Regions from separate parts of the Paenibacillus yonginensis genome, predicted to be linked through region 2. Evidence: predicted binding sites of a transcription regulator. Region 2 holds the regulator's gene; each other region holds the start of a gene.
What was found. The regulator Rex, encoded in region 2, represses fermentation and respiration genes when NADH is low (regulators of the CRP and FNR family bind a similar motif). The targets are predictions, from matches to a motif close to TTGTGAAATATTTCACAA.

Region 1: the regulator Rex is predicted to act here: its motif matches at 1,756-1,773, upstream of hcp (hydroxylamine reductase).
Region 3: the regulator Rex is predicted to act here: its motif matches at 2,680-2,697, upstream of AWM70_RS08965 (polymer-forming cytoskeletal protein).

What each region holds. Positions count from the first base shown of each region.
Region 1 is NZ_CP014167.1:1,687,943-1,694,478, forward strand. Features, by position in the region: gene hcp (hydroxylamine reductase) at 4-1,692, opposite strand; gene AWM70_RS07810 (2-oxoacid:acceptor oxidoreductase family protein) at 1,871-2,893, shown strand; gene AWM70_RS07815 (thiamine pyrophosphate-dependent enzyme) at 2,890-5,193, shown strand; gene AWM70_RS07820 (putative quinol monooxygenase) at 5,425-5,727, shown strand; gene AWM70_RS23785 (hypothetical protein) at 6,095-6,343, shown strand; gene AWM70_RS07830 (helix-turn-helix domain-containing protein) at 6,398-6,536, shown strand, end outside.
Region 2 is NZ_CP014167.1:2,101,457-2,107,992, reverse strand. Features, by position in the region: gene dinG (ATP-dependent DNA helicase DinG) at 1-1,957, shown strand, start outside; gene AWM70_RS09635 (redox-sensing transcriptional repressor Rex) at 1,959-2,606, shown strand; gene AWM70_RS09630 (amidohydrolase) at 2,596-3,894, shown strand; gene AWM70_RS09625 (cell wall elongation regulator TseB-like domain-containing protein) at 3,944-4,429, shown strand; gene AWM70_RS09620 (asparaginase) at 4,700-5,860, shown strand; gene AWM70_RS09615 (hypothetical protein) at 6,138-6,536, shown strand, end outside.
Region 3 is NZ_CP014167.1:1,954,751-1,961,286, reverse strand. Features, by position in the region: gene AWM70_RS08980 (aminopeptidase) at 1-393, shown strand, start outside; gene AWM70_RS08975 (helix-turn-helix domain-containing protein) at 429-1,268, shown strand; gene AWM70_RS08970 (multidrug efflux MFS transporter) at 1,375-2,577, shown strand; gene AWM70_RS08965 (polymer-forming cytoskeletal protein) at 2,760-3,308, shown strand; gene AWM70_RS08960 (AraC family transcriptional regulator) at 3,519-4,406, shown strand; gene AWM70_RS08955 (NAD(P)/FAD-dependent oxidoreductase) at 4,883-6,007, shown strand; gene AWM70_RS08950 (lipase family protein) at 6,146-6,536, opposite strand, start outside.

The sequences.
Region 1 (6,536 bases), 410 kb from region 2:
CACTCAGTCACCGAGGAACATTTTCATATCGTCTTCCACATTCGTAATGCCACCGATGCCAAAGTTCTCTACAAGTACCTTGGCTACGTTAGGCGACAGGAAGGCGGGGAGCGTAGGGCCCAGGTGAATATTTTTGACGCCAAGATACAGCAGGGCCAGCAGCACGATCACCGCTTTTTGCTCATACCAGGCAATGTTATAGGAAATCGGCAGCTCGTTGATGTCCTCAAGGCCGAACACTTCCTTCAGCTTCAAAGCAATGACGGCCAGAGAGTAGGAATCATTGCACTGCCCGGCGTCCAGCACCCGCGGAATGCCGCCGATTTCGCCCAAATCCAGCTTATTGTATTTGTATTTGGCGCACCCGGCAGTCAGGATGACCGTATCCTTAGGAAGCTGAGCTGCAAAATCGGTGTAATAATTGCGGGATTTCATCCGCCCGTCGCAGCCGGCCATGACGAAGAATCGGCGGATGGCGCCCGATTTTACGGCATCCACGACTTGATCGGCCACGTTCATCACGGCAGCATGGGCGAAGCCGCCGATGATCTCGCCGGTTTCAAGCTCCGTTGGGGCCGGGCATTCTTTTGCTTGCTCAATCAGCGCGGAGAAGTCCTTGGCAGCGCCGCTTATTCCTTCCGGAATATGGCGGACGCCCGGAAAACCGGTGTTGCCCGTCGTATAAATGCGGTGCTTATAGCTGTCCTTCGGCGGAACAATGCAGTTGGTCGTCATCAGAATCGGTCCGTTAAAGGCTTCAAATTCGCTGCTCTGCTTCCACCAGGCATTCCCGTAATTGCCTACAAAGTGTTCATATTTCTTAAAGGCCGGATAATAGTGGGCAGGCAGCATTTCGCTGTGCGTATACACGTCCACGCCGGTTCCTTCCGTCTGCTTCAGCAGCTCCTCCAAATCCTTCAGGTCGTGGCCGCTGATCAGAATGCCGGGACGATTTCGAACTCCGATATTCACCTTCGTAATCTCCGGATTTCCGTAAGCAGTGGTGTTCGCCGAGTCCAGCATGGCCATGGCGTTTACGCCGTATTTGCCGGTTTCCATCGTCAAAGCTACCAAATCCTGCACCTCAAGGCTGTCGTCAAGCGTAGCCGCAAGCGCGCGGCGCATAAACCGGTTCAGTTCGTTGTCCTCGTTCTCCAGGTGCAGCGCATGGTACGTATAGGCGGCCATTCCCTTTAAGCCGTAAGTGATCAGCTCGCGCAGGGAGCGGATGTCTTCGTCGCGGGTGGAAAGGACGCCAACGGTGCGTGCTTTTTCATCAAAAGCGGCTTCATGCTCTGCTTCCCAGACGGCAGCGTCGGGGAGATTGACCATTCCCTCCGGATATTGTTCGTTAAAATAAACCCGCACCTCGCCGCGGAGCGCCATCGCTTCCCGAATTCTTCCCACAAACAACTTGCGGTCAAAATTCGCATTCGTAATGGTCGCAAACAAGGAATCCATAATAAACAGCGAGACGCGCTGTTCCAGTTCCTCCGGCAGCCGGACATCCAGACTGAGAAAAGAGATTCCTTTCACCAGATAAATAAGCAAATCCTGCAGGTTCGCCACGTCATGGGGTTTGCCGCAGACCCCGGCAATGGTGCAGCCTGTTCCTTTGGACGCTTCCTGGCATTGAAAGCAGAACATGGACGGCTGATGGTTTAAGGTTTGTTCTGTCGCGTTGTTATTCATCATGTTTCTCCTCCCGGTTTCACTTGTTCATTTAGGCAGTATAGCCCCCCGTCAAAGCCCATTTTGTGATTTCAATCACAATTTATTCAGCTGTGAGAAAGATCACTAACCCCGTTCGTTTCTTCTCTTAAACTGGAGTCATTCCCCTACAAGAACAATGAAGAAATGAGGAGTGAACGTGTCGATTTTGCCTCAAAAAAATGAACTGGGATTCTACGAGATCCGTCTCGAATCCATCGGAGGACTAGGTGCCAATCTGGCCGGAAAAATGCTGGCCGAAGCCGGAGTGACCGGCTCGGGACTGAACGGTTCCAACTTCTCCAGCTACGGTTCGGAGAAAAAAGGTTCGCCGGTCAAAAGCTTCGTAAGGTTCTGTGATCTTCAGGTAGAGATCCGCGATCACAGCCCCATTGAGCAGCCGCATGTAGTCGGCGTATTTCATGAAGCGTTATATAAGACAGTTGAGGTCGTAAGCGGATTGCGGCCTGATGGGACGGTGCTGGTGAATACAGCACGGAATCTATCCGAGGTGGCTGCCGATTTGAAGATGACGCAGGGAACGCTGGCCGCGATTGATGCGCTGAAAATCGCCGTCGAGGAGAAAACCAAAGTCAATACGGCGATGCTCGGCGCCTTGTTCCGGATTTGCAGCTTCCTGAATCCGGACGATATGCGGCAGGTCATCCGCAAAACGTTTGAGAAAAAGCTGCCCCATCTCGTTGAGTCCAATTTGCGGACCTTTGACCGGGGGTATAACGAAGTCGAGTTTCTTGTCTTAGGAAATAACGCGGAGCTTACGGACGCGGCGTCTTTCTCCAGACCGCAGCCGGTCCTCGGCTTTGAAACGCAGGAGCCGGGCGGAATCCTTAAAGTTACGGCAAACAGCGTACTGAAGGATCTTAGCGGCTCCCGGCAGGGCTATTTGCCGGAATACAAGCTGGAGGACTGCATTCACTGCGCTGCCTGCGATACGGTATGCCCGGATTTCTGTATCGTCTGGGAACAGAAGCCGGATAAACGCGGCAACCTGCAGATGTTCATGAAAGGCATCGATTATCAGTATTGCAAAGGCTGCCTGAAATGTGTGCAGGCTTGTCCGACAACGGCTTTGGCCGCGATGCTGGAAGAGCCGCATTATGCCGAGCAGCACCGCGTGCCGCAATCATTTCCTTATTTCATAGCGGAAGGAGTCCGGTCATGAGCGTACAAACTAAAGAAATGACGGAGCAAAAGGTACCGGCCGCCCAAACGGCCGTCTTTGAATCGGGCAACGAAATGGCGGCCATGGCCGCCGCCCAGATCAACTATCACATTATGGGGTATTTTCCGATTACGCCGTCCACGGAAATTGCCCAATATCTCGACATGATGCGTACGCGCGGCGAGCACGACATCAAGCTGATTCCGGCTGACGGGGAACATGGCTCGGCGGGAATCTGCTACGGCGCAGCAGCAGCCGGAGCGCGGGTCTTCAACGCCACCAGCGCAAACGGCTTCCTTTATATGATCGAGCAGCTTCCCGTGCAGGCGGGCACCCGATTCCCTATGGTCATGAACCTGGTGACACGGGCCGTCAGCGGACCGCTGGACATCCGCGGCGACCATTCCGATCTCTATTACGGCCTGAACACCGGCTGGGTAATTCTAACGGCTCGTTCGCCGCAGGCCGTGTATGACCTGAACATTATGGCGCTGCGCATTGCCGAGCATGAAGATGTACGCCTGCCGGTCATCGTCGCTTATGACGGCTTCTTCACCTCGCACCAGAAACGCAGGGTGCAAATCTTTGCTGACCGGGACACGGTCCGGCAGTTCGTAGGGGAACAGCCAACGGAATTCCCGCATGTGCTGGACGAGAACAAACCGATCGTCGTCGGCGCTTATATGAACGGCGAAGACTTGATGAACAACCACTATCAGCAGTCAGGTGCGATCTATCGTGCGGGCGAGGTCTTCAAGGAAGTGGCGGAGGAATACGCGGCTCTATCCGGCAGATCCTATTCGCCGCTGGATCTGTACCGTATGGAGGATGCGGAGGTGGCTTTGTTCCTGCTCAATTCGGCGGCTGAATCCTCCAAAGACGTCGTAGACCGGCTGCGGGCGAAAGGGATCAAAGCGGGCGTGATCAGCCCGAATATCATCCGGCCGTTCCCCGCGAAGGAAATCCGCGAGGCGTTGACGGGCGTCAAAGCAGTGCTGGTTGGTGAACGCGCCGATTCTTACGGCGCTAACGGGGCCAATTTGACGCATGAGGTCAAAGCGGCCCTGCAGGAAATCCGCGGACCGCAGCCTCAACCGATTGTACTTTCCCGCATCTTTGGCCTTGGCGGGAAAGATTATTACGCGGATGACGCGGAAGCCTTTTTCGCCCTGACGCTGGAGGCGATGGAGCTGGGTTATGCTAAGGTGCCGTTTGACTATTACGGCCAAACGCCAGGCCTTGAAGCTCAGAAGCTGCAGCCGGTCCTTGCGCCAATGAACGGGGACAGCTTTAAATCGGGCCTGATCACCGTCAAGGTGGATGAGGCGACAAACAAGCTGTCCGTGAAAGTGCCGCCGATGCGGGCGCTTGCCGCCAAACCGAAACGATTCGCTTCCGGCCATGGAGCCTGTCCGGGCTGCGGGATTTTCCCGGGACTGGAGCTCTTTTTCAAAGGGATTGAAGGCAATGTCGTCACTTTATTCCATACCGGCTGCGCTTATATCACCATAACGGGTTATCCGTACAACTCACATAAGCAGAGCTTCATTCATAATTTATTTCAAAACGGTCCGGCTACTTTGTCCGGCACGGTAGAGGCGTTCCTCGAGAAGAAACGGCGCGGGGAAATCGAAGTACCCGAGGACTTCACTTTTGTGATGGTGACCGGCGACGGCGGCATGGACATCGGAATGGGTTCGGCCATCGGAACGGCGCTGCGGGGCCATAATCTGATCATCCTGGAATATGACAATGAAGGCTACATGAACACCGGCGCTCAGCTTTCGTATTCCACGCCTTTAGGCCACATGACCAGCACGTCCGGCGTCGGCAAACAGCAGCAGGGCAAACCGTTCCATCACAAAGATACGGTGCAGATGATGGCGGCGGCGCATATTCCGTACGTATTTACAGGCACAGAAGCCTTCCCGCAGGATCTGGTGAAGAAGGCGGCCAAAGCGCAGTGGTACGCCCAACATGTAGGCACTGTCTACGGCAAGCTGCTGATTACGTGCCCGCTGAACTGGAAGTCTGACGACAAAGAAGGGGAAAATATCGTCCGCGCAGCCGTGAATTCCTGCTTCTTCCCGCTGTATGAAGTCGAGCAGGGCCAAACGAACATCACGTATAATCCGGAGGAAAAAAACAAACGGGTACCGCTCAGCGACTGGTTAAAATATATGGGGAAATCCAGACACCTGCTCAAGGAAGAGAACAAAGCGATGCTTGGTGAATTTGAACGTGAAGTCGAGCGGCGCTGGTCGATCCTGAAAGCGAAACACGAGAATCCGCTGCTTTAGGTTGAGGCGGGGGATATGGCATTTCTAACGTTTCTAACGGGAGTACGACATTCTTGATCCTTTAATGATAAGAGGATATAGAAGCATTGGCGGAATTGGCTTATAATAGAGGAAATTAAAAAGAGGTATAACTGGAAGCGATAATACGGAATAGGACTATGCCTGTAACTTTCAGGATAAAAATTTCATATGTGCAAACACATTAAGCCAGCCTATTTAAGGAGGACAAGAATGGATAAGTTAGGTTTGTATACGAAATTTACGGCGGTTGAAGCGCAAAGGGAAACTCTCCTGGAAATGTTGCTTGAAGCGGCTCACGCCATGCAGTCCATTGAAGGTTGTGATTTGTATGTGGTCAATCTTCCTGAAAATGATCCTAATAGCATTTGGGTAACCGAAATTTGGAATGATCCATCCGCTCACGAAGCTTCATTAACTTTAGAATCTGCTAAAGAGCTAATTAGGAAAGCTAGGCCTCTAATTTCCGGAATCGAACAAATAAAACTCCGGCCGCAGGGCGGAAAAGGTGTCTAAAACCCGGTGGTTATTTTATAAAAGGCAGGAAATATAAAAGAAATGTTGAACCCCACTTAACGGTGGGGTTTTGATTTTTTTGCTTTACTATTTTCGACTCGGATAACCTCGACCTCTCATATAAATCTATTAATTGTATCAATAGGACAACAACATTTGTTGCGTCCCGCAAGCGAAAGGAAGGATAACGATAAAGATGATGGCACAAAAAGAAATACTGTTCCTTGTGCAATCACAACTTGCAATTGACCTGAATTGCGATCGATGACCTAAACACTGAGAAGGACAGCATTATTTTTGTTGAAGCTAAAGAAAATCCTGGACGAAGGCCATTCCGAGGAAGGAACGTTTTTTTGAAATAGTGTCAATGGGGAAATCCATTGTAGTGTCTGCCACACCCGAACGGTTGGCGATCGCTAAAGCTCAGATGCAGGGCAAAGACAGGGATACCGTATTCTCCTTGCCTTTTATCAGAGGTCTTTACTTGCATTTTCTACCTGATGTAAAAAGAATACAGCCCGTGACACCGCCGAATGGTTTTTCATTTGAAATGATCAAGCGAGAAGAATTGGTTCGTTTATTAAGGGACGCTGGAGTATCTGATTGGAGTGAGTAAGTCCTACAGAACGCGAAGGAACTTATTTCAAGTCCGGTCAACTCGATCGTTAAAGTGAATGGTATAGAGAATAGGTATTACTACCCGATCGACTGGGAGATTCAGCTTATTAATCAGTTGAAGGTGGGAAACTTTAAAGTGGTCCGTCAGATTATGGAAGAAACTGATCTGGATGTTCAACAATCTAGACAAG
Region 2 (6,536 bases):
GGAAAAGGTCATGGTCAGCACCCATACCATTAACCTGCAGGAGCAGCTGAGGGAACGGGATATTCCCCTGCTGACTGAAGCGGTTCCTTTTCCTTTTCGCGCAGCAGTGTTTAAAGGAAGACAACATTATTTGTGTCTGCGCAAGTTTGAGCACAAGCTAAGCAGGCGTGATTTCGCAAGCCCGAAAGAAGACAGCATCACGGCGGCTCAGATGATCGTCTGGTTAAGCCAGACTGAAACCGGTGATGATGAGGAGCTGAATCTGGGAAGGGGCGGCGATTTCTGGGAAACCGTTGCCAGCGAATCGGACTCCTGTCTTGGACGTTCATGTCCCTGGTTCCGCAAATGCTTCTACCACCGGGCCAAACACGAAGCCAGCGTTGCGGATGTCGTCATTACCAATCATTCAAAGCTGTTCACCGACATTCAGGCCGGGCATCAGCTGCTGCCTGCTTATGAACGGCTGGTGATCGACGAGGCGCATCATCTGGAGGACGTTGCCGGCAAACATTTGGGACTGCATATGAAATATTTCTCCATCATTCATACGTTGACCCGGCTGTTTAAGGACAGCCGAACCGGCCAGCTCCCCAATCTGCGGCTGCAGCTTGGCGCTTCCGGTGCCGAGAAAGCTTCCGGCTGGATGGAGACCATCGACTCCATTTATCCGGCACTCCTGGAGGTGAAGGAGAACTGGGATAAGCTTAGCGAGCTGCTGTTCGGATTAATGACCGAACGCAGCGATGCGGCGCCTGGAGAACCGGGACAATTTGTGAAACGTCTGCTTCCCGCCAAACGTCCGGAGCAGTGGGAGACTTTGAACCTGCTGGAGAACCAGATTCACGTTACCATCAGCGAAGTGCTGAGGAAGGGTGAACGGATGGTGGCTGAGTTGAAAGAGGAGCAGGATGATTACGGCATTGACGGCCTGCTGACCGATATTAGCGGCTTGTTCAAGGATCTGGGCAGCGAACGGGATTCGCTGCGTTTCTTCATGAAGCTGGATAACGAGGAGACGGTGTACTGGCTTGAAGGCAATGGGCATTACCGCAGCAAATCTTTGCAGATGTATGCCGTTCCCATTGACGTAAGCGAACAGCTGAAAGCCTATTTCTTTGACAAGAAAAAAAGCGTAGTCATGACCTCTGCGACTTTGACGGTTGATAAGTCCTTCCAATATATGATTGATCAGCTCGGACTGCAGGAGGCAAGTGAAGAGGACCGTCTGCTGACGGCCATTCTTCCTTCGCCGTTCAATTACAGAGATCAGGCGCTGCTCGTTATCCCGCGTGATTTTCCAAGCGTGAAAGGCAGTGTCGGCGACGCGTATTTCGTGAACACACTTGTCGATTCCCTGGCGGAATCGGCTGTGGCGACAAACGGCAGGATGCTGGTGCTGTTCACGTCGTACCGAATGCTGAAGCAGGTTTATGAGCCGCTTAAAGAGCAGCTTTCTGCCCACAATATAACGGTAATTGGGCAGGGGATGGACAGCGGCAGCCGAACCAAGCTGACCCGGCGTTTCCAAAGCAAAGACGCCTCGGTACTGCTGGGCACAAGCAGTTTTTGGGAAGGCGTAGATATCCCGGGGGATGCGCTGACCAGTTTGGCCATTGTCAGACTGCCCTTCCAGCCGCCAAACCATCCGCTGGTAGAAGCCAAAAGCGAACGGCTGCAGCAGCAGAAAAAAAATCCATTCACAAAGCTGTCCGTTCCTCAGGCGGTTATCCGTTTCAAACAAGGCTTTGGCCGGCTGGTGCGCTCTTCTAGAGATAAAGGCATCGTCATCGTATACGATACTCGTATTCTGGACTCATATTACGGGAAATATTTTCTGTATTCGCTGCCGGGACCTAAAATGGAGCACATGCCGCTAAGCCAGATGGTTCCCCGGATCACGGAGTGGCTGGAACCTACGGAAAATGGCGCCGATCCAGGCGCAGCAAAGGGTGAATAACATGAAATCGGAAAAAATATCGGATGCCGTCGTCCGGCGTATGCCGGTTTATCTGCGGTACTTAAACGAGCTGCACAACCGGGATGTCATGACGGTATCCTCTCAGGAGCTGGGGCAGAATCTGGATTTAAATCCGGCCCAAATCCGCAAGGACCTGGCATATTTCGGTGATTTCGGCCGTAAGGGCATCGGCTATGACGTCGCTTACCTGATCGAGAAGATTCGTCAGATTCTGAATCTGGATCAGGAAATCAGCGTAGCTCTCGTAGGTGCCGGTAATCTCGGTCAAGCGCTTTCCAATTACAATATGTATTTAAAAGACAATATGAAGATTGTAGCGGTCTTTGATATCGCAGAAGCCAAAATCGGTACCCAGATCAATTATTTGTCCGTTCAGCCAATCGCGGAGTTGCCCGAAACCGTTAAGAAGCTGGGAATCCGCATCGGCATTATCACTGTGCCTCATTGGGAGGCCCAGCGGGTCGCGGATCAGCTTGTGGAGGCAGGCATTCAGGCCATTCTGAATTTCGCGCCGGTCATCCTGAAGGTTCCGCCCGGTGTCCGGGTCCATGCTGCGGACTTTACTACCGACCTGTTAAGTTTGGCTTATTATTTGGACCAAGGAAAGGAACATTCAAATGAGTCGTAAATGGTTGATCAAAAACGGGACCTTCGCGGTGATGAACCCCGAGAAGCCTGTAATTAACGGATACATGCTGGTTGAGGACAACCGGATTCAATATATCGGCGAAAGTTTGCCTGAAGGAACTGAGGATACAGACAGCTTTGACGGCTCCGGGTTGCTGTTCCTGCCGGGGCTGGTCAATACGCATGGCCATGCCGCCATGTCGCTGCTTCGCGGTTACGGGGATGATCTGGCGCTTCAGGTCTGGCTGCAGGAGAAAATGTGGCCGATGGAAGCCAAATTCACCGGCGAAGATGTGTATAAGGGTACCGCTCTGTCCGTGCTCGAAATGCTGAAGGGCGGCACCACCACTTTCCTTGACATGTACGATCATATGGACCAGGTCGGCAAGGTCGCTGAGCAAAGCGGCATTCGGGCAGTGCTGACCCGCGGGGTAATCGGTCTTTGTCCGCCCGAAGTGCAGACAGCCAAACTCCAGGACGCAGTCAGCTTCGCCAAGCAGTGGCATGGTGCGGCAGAGGGCCGAATTACGGCGATGATGTCGCCCCACGCTCCTTACACGTGTCCGCCGGATTATATTGAAAAAATCGTTCAGGCTGCCCATGATCTGGATCTGCCGCTTCATACGCATATGTCTGAGACACGGGCTGAAGTGGAGCAGAATGTCCGGGATTACGGCACGCGTCCAGTAGAGCATTTGCTTAAGCTGGGCCTGTTCTCCCGCCCGTCTCTCGTAGCTCATGCCGTACATCTGACCGATGAGGAGATCGCTATTCTGGCGGAACACCGCGTCGGCGTTTCCCACAATCCGGGAAGCAACCTGAAGCTGGCCAGCGGCATAGCCCGCGTGGTGGATTTGCTCAAGGCGGGAGTTACCGTTTCCTTGGGGACGGATGGGCCGGCTAGCAACAACAATCTCGACATGCTGGAGGAAATCCGACTCGCTGCCTTGATCCATAAAGGTGTTTCCGGTGATCCAACGGCGGTTCCGGCTCTGGAAGCCTTGAAGATGGGAACGGAATACGGCGCCAAATCGCTGTTCCTGCAGGACGTCGGCCGGCTGGAGGCCGGGATGAAAGCCGATTTCATCGCTTTAAATACCGAGCAGGCTCATTTCCTGCCGAAAACGGATTTCATCTCGCACACGGTCTACGCTGCTGGAGCCAAAGATGTAGAGCATGTTTGGGTTGACGGGCGGCAGGTGGTCAAGCATGGAGAATGCCTTACGCTGGACGAGGAGCGTATTCGCTTTGAAGCCCAGCAGGCATTTGAAGGTCTCCTTGCCCGCTAATGGAATTGTTTGAAGGGATGCGGAGCAGGGAGAGGAGTGAAGAACAGATTTGAGAACAAAAACGAAATGGATCTGGATTTCAATTTTGGTTTTGGCGGCGATTCTGTTTGGGCTGTATCGTTATTATGTTTATGTGATGCAGGACACATGGACGCAGGAGGATGCGGCAATCCTGAGAGCCAAGCAGGAGGCCGGTCTCGTCAAGACCATCGGAGTCACCAAATCGGTTTGGGATGATGTATGCTGGGTAGTCGAAGGCAACAATGCTTCAGGAGAACATATTATGGTCTGGCTGCAGGATGGGCAGCCCCCGCATACGGAACAGGTGACGGGCGCTTCAACCAAAAAAGCGATGCAGGCCAAAATCAAAGCGCTGATGCCGAACGCCGACGTTAAACGTCTGGTCCCGGGGATCTATAATGGTCAATATGTGTGGCAGCTGTATTACAAAGAACAAGATCATTATTACTACCGGTTCTTCAGTTTCAGCAATGGTGAAGCTTTGACTGAGGAGTTTACGCTGCCTAACCGTTAGATTAACGCTTTTTATTTTTATAACACTTTATAAATGGGATTGCCGGCAAACTCTTTTTAAGGCCTTCGGGCCGCAAGGGTTTGCCGTTTTTTTATACTGAGCTTGAATTAACGCGATAAAGCGAAAAAAAGCTAAGGTTAAGCGCTTACTTATGGGATTCTGGTTCTTGTCATATTTCATTACATTAAAATATAATCCTCTCAAGTTAACAGAATTTAGGTTATATAACCTGACGTTAAGTTAACAAATTATTTGGCGGAGGATGATTTGATGAAGAGGGGAACGACAAAAATCCAGAAGATGCTGCTCACGACAGGTTTAACGGTGTTATTATTGCTGCCCCAATTGTTTGTGTCACCTGTTTCTGCAGCCACGGACTCAACGGCTGTTACTTCCACAATTGGAGTAGTTAAGAAGCTGCCCAAAGTAGAGGTGATCGCGACAGGAGGAACGTTGGCCGGCAAATCAACGGATGAAACAAGCTTCGATACATACCGGGCCGGTTCGCTGCCGATTGAAGACTTGGTGAAATCCCTGCCGAATAAAGACCAAATCGCTGAGGTGAGTACCTATCAATTCGGGAATTCCGGCTCTAGCGCTTATTCCATGGAGCAGCTGTACGATTTGTCCCTGAAGGTCGACGAGGCGCTTAAAACCCAGGATGGTGTCGTAGTGACCAGCGGAACGGATACGATGGAAGAAATTGCTTATTTCCTGGACCTGACCGTACGCAGTCCCAAACCGGTAGTTGTAACCGGATCAATGAGACCGTGGACGGTTATCGGCACGGACGCCCCTGCAAATCTCTATAATGCGATCAAGCTGGCCGCCAGCGGCAAAACCAAATATTTCGGGACTGTGGTCATGCTGAATGATGAATTCCATGCTGCACGAGAGGTCACCAAAACAAATTCCTATCGGACTGATACTTTTGTAACTCCGGAAATCGGGGCGCTTGGTTATATTGATGAAAAAAATATCCGCGTATACCGGGCTCCCTTCCGAGCGCTTAAACCCGCAAGCGAGTGGGAGACACCGTTTGATCTGACCCAAATTTCGAAAAAGGACCTGGCCAAAGTTGAAATTGCTTACTCTTATCAGGATGCGGGGCCTGGGGCCATCAGCGGCTTTGTGGCTGCCGGGGCCAAAGGTATTGTAACTGCGGGCACTGGAGCCGGAGGCATCTCCAAAGCCATGAGCGAAGAACGTGCCGAGGCGATCAAAAAGGGCGTCATCTTTGTTATGACGACCCGTACCGGATCGGGCAGCAATTATTCAAACGGGGACGGCGTGATTGCCGGTGATAATTTGAACGCAGCTCATGCCCGGATTTTGCTGCTGCTCTGCCTGTCTTATTCGAAGGATTTCGAGACGGTCAAAAATTGGTTTACGACTATCGGATATGGCCAAATCGAGCTTCCGGCCAAATAAGAAGTTGAAAGGATCATGCGAGAGGCCTTGGTCTTCCCTTCCCAGGGGACCAAGGCCGTTTCTTTTAACTTTTCATGATAAAATTGGAAGCCTTATCTTTTTATACATAAACATCCTTGAAATTTTCTTAAAATTCAAAATTTAATCATAAAATGATATAGATTATGTGATATACTAGAGCCTGTATTCGAGATATACAAAAATAATACGCATCTTTTGATTGCGTATTTGATGGATGATAGGAGTATAAACTTATACTGTGCAGAGGGGGATTTAATTGAAACTGCGTATTTTTCCGATTGTTGCTACTGTAGTCGTTTCGGCCCTCTTGCTGTTTGGCGGCTGGTATGGTTACCGCCAGATAGCCCTTCAGAGTCCGTTTGAGAAGATGGTTACCCAATATAACGGCGTGAACAACGTCCAATTGAATATTAACCATAATACGGTTACTTTGAAACTTGATTTGAAACCGCAGACCGATTTAAGAGATTTGGTCCAGCATATCAAAGATAAAGGCGGATCCCTGATCAGGGGCAAAGAGCTGAAGCTGGAAGTTCAGGATCATTCCAACGAAGCTTTGAACAAGTGGTGGTCGGAGGCGTTATTCCCGATCGCGGAGGCTATGGAGAACAAGAAATATACTGAAATTACAAGCACTTTAGACAAACTGAAAAAC
Region 3 (6,536 bases), 150 kb from region 2:
CCGGTAGAAGGTACGGCAAGCGGACAAATCCGGATTGACGGTTCCGTTGCCGGTATCGGAAAGCTGTCTCAGCCGCTGCTGCTGACGCTGGAGCAAGGCCGTTTGGTGAAGGCTGAAGGCGGCGAGGAGGGCTCCAGGCTGCTGAAGCTGCTGGGGGACGGAGACGGGCGGCAGCTTGCCGAATTTGGAATTGGCACCAACAATAAAGCCCGGATCACGGGTGTCGTGCTGGAGGATGAGAAGGTATACGGCACGATTCATGTGGCTTTCGGCAGCAATCATACGTTTGGCGGCGTCATCAATGCCGGTGTGCATCTGGATTGCGTCACCGGTCGTCCGGATGTATATCTCGATGACCAAATGATAATGAAGCAGGGCGAGCTGCAGTTATAAAGGATAAAGCATATAGGGTAAAGGATAACAAATCCATGAATATCAACAATTTGTTCTTTCACATTCATTATTGCAATTCCAAGCAATCGCAGGACGGCCAAAGCATGCCGATCAAGCTCAGCCGGACGCTCCACCATCACGAGCTGGTGCTGCTGAGCGAAGCTCAAGGTATTTTTAACATCGACAAGAAGGAGTATAAGCTCCAGGACGGGATGCTGCTGTATATTGCCCCGAATATAGCTTATACCCTGGAAATCGACTCCGACCATCCTGTCCGGCTGATGACGGTTCATTTCAGTTATACCCGGGTAAACCTTGGTGAAGAAGGCTGGGGGCTAGCAGAGGAGAGACAGGCTCTTCCCCTTCAGCCGGCCCGGCAGCCCAAGGACTTCTATCTTCTGGAAGATGCATTTAGAAAGCTGTGCGAAAGCTGGTACGGCAAGCTTCCCGGTTATGAGTTCACATCCAGGACGCTGCTTCAGCAGCTGTTCATCACCATTTATCAGGGATTAAAACAAGATCGGCAGAACCTGCTGAATTACTCGTCGTCCCTAAAAGTGGAGAAAATCATCACCTATATGCATGAGCATTTAAGCGGCAAAATTATGCTTGCTGAGCTGTCCGAGCTGGTACAGCTGTCGCCTGCTTATCTGTCCCGAACGTTTAAAGAGCTGACCGGCTATTCCGTAATCGAGTTCTTCAACAAGCTCAAGATGGATAAAGCGAAAGAGATGCTGATTGAAGGCAATCCCAAAATTAAAGAGGTGGCGGGCGCGCTTGGATTTCAGGATGAATTTTATTTCAGCAGGCTGTTCAAGAAAAGCGAGGGACTCAGCCCTTCGGAATTTTACAGCAAAAATGTCCATGGAGTTTAAGATTTTGCATGGTTTAAGGCCTTTCTTGCTGCTAGAATGAGGACATAATTGTACAGTGTGGTCAAACGGCCGCGAACAACGCATCTAGCAGAAGGAAGGCTTTGTTATGCCTATTTGGAAAAGAAATTTGTTTGTGTGCTGGTTCGGCATGTTTGTCACCGGCATAGGGATGAGCCAGATCGCTCCCATTTTGCCGCTCTATATTAAACAGCTGGGCGTGCAGGATTCGGGCTCGATTACCCAATTTACGGGGATAGCATTTGGCATCACCTTTATCGTATCGGCTATTTTCTCTCCGATCTGGGGGATTGCCGCCGATAAATTCGGACGTAAACCGATGCTGCTGCGCGCGAGCTTGGGAATGGCCATCGTCATTGGCAGCATGGGATTTGCGCATAATGTCTATGAACTGATCGGACTGCGCCTGCTGCAGGGGATCATTACGGGATACAGCACGGCCTGTACCACGCTGATTGCGACTCAAACGGATAAAGAGCATTCGGGCTGGGCGCTCGGCACACTTTCCACCGCCAATATTTCCGGTTCATTATTGGGGCCGACTCTTGGCGGATTTATTGCTGAGCATTTTGGTTTACAAAATTCTTTTTTTGTTACAGGCGGATTAATGCTGGTTGCCTTTATCACGACCCTGCTGTTCGTCAAGGAAACCTTCACCCGGCAGCATAAACACGCTCCGCGGATGAAAGAGGTTTGGAGCAGCATACCACAAAAAGGTTTGACGATTACGATGTTTATCACCGGTCTCGTATTGACGATCGCGATGTATTCGATTGAACCGATCCTCACCGTATATGTGACTCAGCTGTCGGGCAATGCTCGCCATGCCGCCTTGATTGCCGGGATTACCTTCTCGGCGTCAGGTCTGGCGAACATACTAGCTGCTCCTCGGCTCGGGAAGCTGTCTGACCGGATCGGCGCACATAAAATCATCTTCGTATCCCTGATCGTGGCGGGAATTATCTTCATTCCCCAAGCCTTCGTCAGCAATCCGTGGGAGCTGGCGGGTTTGCGTTTCCTGCTTGGACTGGCCGCAGCCGGGTTAAGCCCATCTGTCAATACGCTGCTCAAAAAAATCACGCCGGATACCCTGACCGGACGGGTCTTCGGCTTCAATCAGGCGGCAACCTATTTAGGCGCATTCACCGGTTCGGTATTCGGCGGCCAGGTAGCCGGCTGGTTTGGCTTCCGGGCGGTCTTTTTTATGACCAGTGGGCTGCTGCTGTTAAATGCCTTGTGGGTGTATCAGAAGGTATATAGAACGCTGAATAAGAGCAGCCAGGCGGCTTGACTGAATCGGCAAGGTGCGGACGGTCGTGCAAGTTCTTTTATCCTTGGAATAATGCAGCAAAGGCTCATGAGCGGAATGCTTGTGAGCCTTTTTTTACAGCTATTGTGAAATTAATCACTTACTTATTGCGGCAGCTCTATTTATAATTCTCTCAGAAACAAACACTAAGGGGGACATGAATCATGAAAGTAATCAAAGGTTTGGTGGTGATGGGGATTGCAGCCGCGGTACTGGCGGGATGCGGTTCCAATAATGACAAAGCGGCAAACACGTCCGCAAGCCCGGCAGCAGAGCAAACGGACGCCGTTACTACGGCTTCAATCGTCAACCAGGCGGATCCGTTTATCGCAGCGGTAAGCGACAAAGGCAACTGGATTATAGCAATCCTGAATGATCTTACGATCGATAAAGAGGTAACCGTATCCGGTGAATTCCACGACAAAGGCAAAGCCGAAAATGCGATCTACCGCAAACTTGCCTTGTATTCCCAAGATGAGAATCACAACATTACGGCTTCTTATACGCTGACTGTTCCTAAAATGACTGTGCAAAGTGAAAATTTCAAAATCCAGGGCGGCACTCTGAAAGGTGACGTTTATGTAGAAGCTAAAGGCTTTACGCTGGACAAAACAGCCACCATCGACGGCAACCTGTATTTCAAGAGCGCAGACCTGCAAAGCACAGCCGTGCTTGACGGCAAAGTAACCGGCGCTACTGAAGTGAAAGAGTAAGAAGGGAACTGCCTAAGTTCCAAGACTGGTCAGCCAACCGGCAGCCTGCAAACCTATCGCTTGAATAGCGCCGGGTTTGCGGGCTTTTTTGTTATCCTCAGCTTATGTTATATTCGCTTTAGCGGCTTGTTTCCGCGAATTTGGTGCACCAATTGTCGGATGCGCGTCCGGCCGATCCGTTAAGCTGTTTGTGAGGAAAGGAGAGGGCAGATGAACACTTTGGAGCCTATGAACAAAGCGATGGCTTATGTGGAAGAGAATCTGGGCGGGGAAATTGATTATAAAGAAGTCGCCAGGCTTGCTTTATGCTCGGAATATCATTTCAAACGGATGTTTTCCTTTCTGTCAGGAATTCCTTTATCGGAATATATCCGGCGCAGAAGATTGACTTTGGCGGCTTTCGATTTGCAGCATACAACCGGCAAAATTATCGATATCGCTTTAACTTACGGCTATCAGTCCCCGGATGCCTTTACGAAAGCATTTCAGCTCTTCCATGGGGTTACGCCGTCGGAGGCCAGACACAAAACCAAAGAACACCCGCTAAAATCCTTTCCTCGTATGACATTTCAATTAACGATCGAAGGAGGACAGGAAATGAATTACCGCATCGTAGAACAAGAAGCATTCCGGATTGTCGGCTTAAAGAAGAGGGTGCCGATTCAATTCGAGGGCGTAAATCCGGAAATAGAGGCCATGTGGGCTCAACTGGATGAAACCAAAATCAAACGGTTCAAAGCTTTGTCCAATAGAGAACCCTGCGGACTGATCAGCGCCTCGGTGAATTTCTCGGAGGGACGTATGGAAGAACAGGGGGAACTGGACCATTTCATCGGAGCGGCGACTACGGAAGCTTGTCCGCAGGATCTGGACTGTCTGGAGGTAGAAGCCGGTACTTGGGCGGTTTTCACAGCGGTAGGGGCTTTCCCGCAAGCGCTCCAGGAGGTGTGGGGGCGGATTTATGCCGAGTGGTTCCCGTCCTCCGGTTATGAGTCGGCAGAAGGTCCGGAAATATTGTGGAATGAAAGTCCGGATGTTTCGTCGCCGGAATTCAAGAGCGAGATCTGGGTGCCGGTGAGAAGCATAACCCGGGAATAGACAGATCGTTTGTTTCAAAAGCCAAAGCCATCCGCGGAAGCGGATGGCTTGTTTTTAACATGGCCATACTTGATTCATCCTCCTGATAAAGCTGACAATCTCTACATTGTATAGTACAATTTCTACAACTTTGAAGGGCGTTGGGATTTCCTGTTTTTAGCGGAAGGAATAGAAAAGCCGTTTAATTTCGCGCAGATGGAACAAGATCTGCATTATCACTTCGATTATTTGCCCGCTGTTTGAAGAAGCATACCGGCATGAGCCCGATTACTTACAGGCATCATCTGCAGATTAAACGTGCCAACGCCTGCTTGCCTATTCTGATCATCCGCTTGTGCGGGTAGGGGAGATGTGCGGGCTTCGAACCCCCAATTATTTTACCCGCTTGTTCAAACGGGCAGCAGCGATGACTCTGGGCGAATACCGCAGCCGTTATCAGGTATTTCGAAGTGATTAAGGAAAGAAGGAACCTGGATATGCAAAAATATATCGTTATCGGCGCCGGAATTCTAGGCGCATCAGCGGCCTACCAGCTGGCGCGAAGCGGCGCCGATGTAACCATCGTGGACCGGCAGGAATCGGGCCAGGCGACGGACGCTGCGGCAGGTATTATCTGTCCGTGGATTTCTAAAAGGCGCAACAAAGTTTGGTATAAGCTGGCGAGGGAAGGGGCTAAATTTTATCCTTCCTTGATCAGGGAACTGGGGAATGAAGGCGAAACCAACACCGGTTATGCCCAAGTGGGCGCTTTGCGGCTAGAGGAAGAGCTCGCGAAGCTGGAGGAACTTCGGCAGATTGCCTTGAAAAGGAAAGACGAAGCTCCGGAAATGGGCGAACTATTGCTGTTTTCCCCGGAAGAGGTTGGGCGGCAGTTTCCTCCGCTGGACAAAAAATACAGCGCTCTTTATGTGGGAGGAGCTGCCCGGGTGGACGGGCGGGCGCTGCGGGATGCTCTGCTCCGGTCGGCGGAAAGGCATGGAGCCATACTGCTGAAGGGTGAAGCCGGGTTAAGCTTTGAGGGGAATGTGGCCAACGGAATCGTAATAGGTGGCCGGAGACTGGAAGCCGATGCCGTGCTGGTTTGTGCCGGAGCTTGGGCAGGGCCGTTGCTGGAACCGCTTGGCGTTAAATTCAAGGTCACCTACCAGAAGGCTCAAATCGTGCATTTGGCTTTGCAGGGTGCGGACACACGCGGCTGGCCGGTGGTCATGCCGCCCGGCGACCAGTATATTCTGGCTTTTCCCGACCAGCGGATCGTTATCGGCGCCACGCATGAAAATCATCCCAACGGCTTCGATACCCGGATCACAGCGGGAGGCCTGCAGGAGGTGCTGGGCAAAGCGCTTGAGCACGCTCCGGGGCTGGCCGAAGGGGAGTTTCTGGAGGCCAGGGCCGGCTTTCGCCCCTTCACGCCCGGCTTTCTACCTGTCATTGGACAACTTCCGGATTGGGAAGGCATCTATGTGGCCAATGGATTAGGCGCTTCCGGACTGACCATGGGTCCTTACATAGGTTTGCAGTTAGCCAAACTGGCACTCGGGCAAAGTCCGGATCTGGATTTGGAGCCGTACAAGCTGGAGGGAGCGCTTGAAAGATTGTAATGAGAAGATTGTAATGTGAAGATTGTAATGTGAAGATTATAACGTCAGGAACAAGAGGATAACCGGGCGGATAGGCCCAAGTTTATTTAGGGCTAAACCGCACCGGAGAGCAGCCTTCCGGGCAGGGCCGGAATTGAATTATAAAGGGGCAGGGCAGAATCCGGGACAGCTGTCGTTTAATCGCCGGGCAAATTCGGAGTCGAGTTTGGACAGCTCGCCATAATAGCTGCCGATCACATGATTGGGACCAAAAGCTCCGTTGACGAAGGTTAGCGGAGAATGGGTCCTGACATGACTGTAGTAATATTTTTTCTCCTGTTTAGGCAGCTTGTATACGGGCGGCGGAGCCATAGTGACAACGTCATAAAGGTTGGCGAAACGCCAACTGTTGGGTACATATCTGCTGAAGGTTTTGGCAAAAGCGGGGTCGCCGACACGCGGAGAACCAAATGTGTACAGGTAAGGCGATTTGAAAGCGGTGTTGGCTGCCAGATCCAGTGCGCACAGCGTAGCCAGAGCGGCGCCCAGG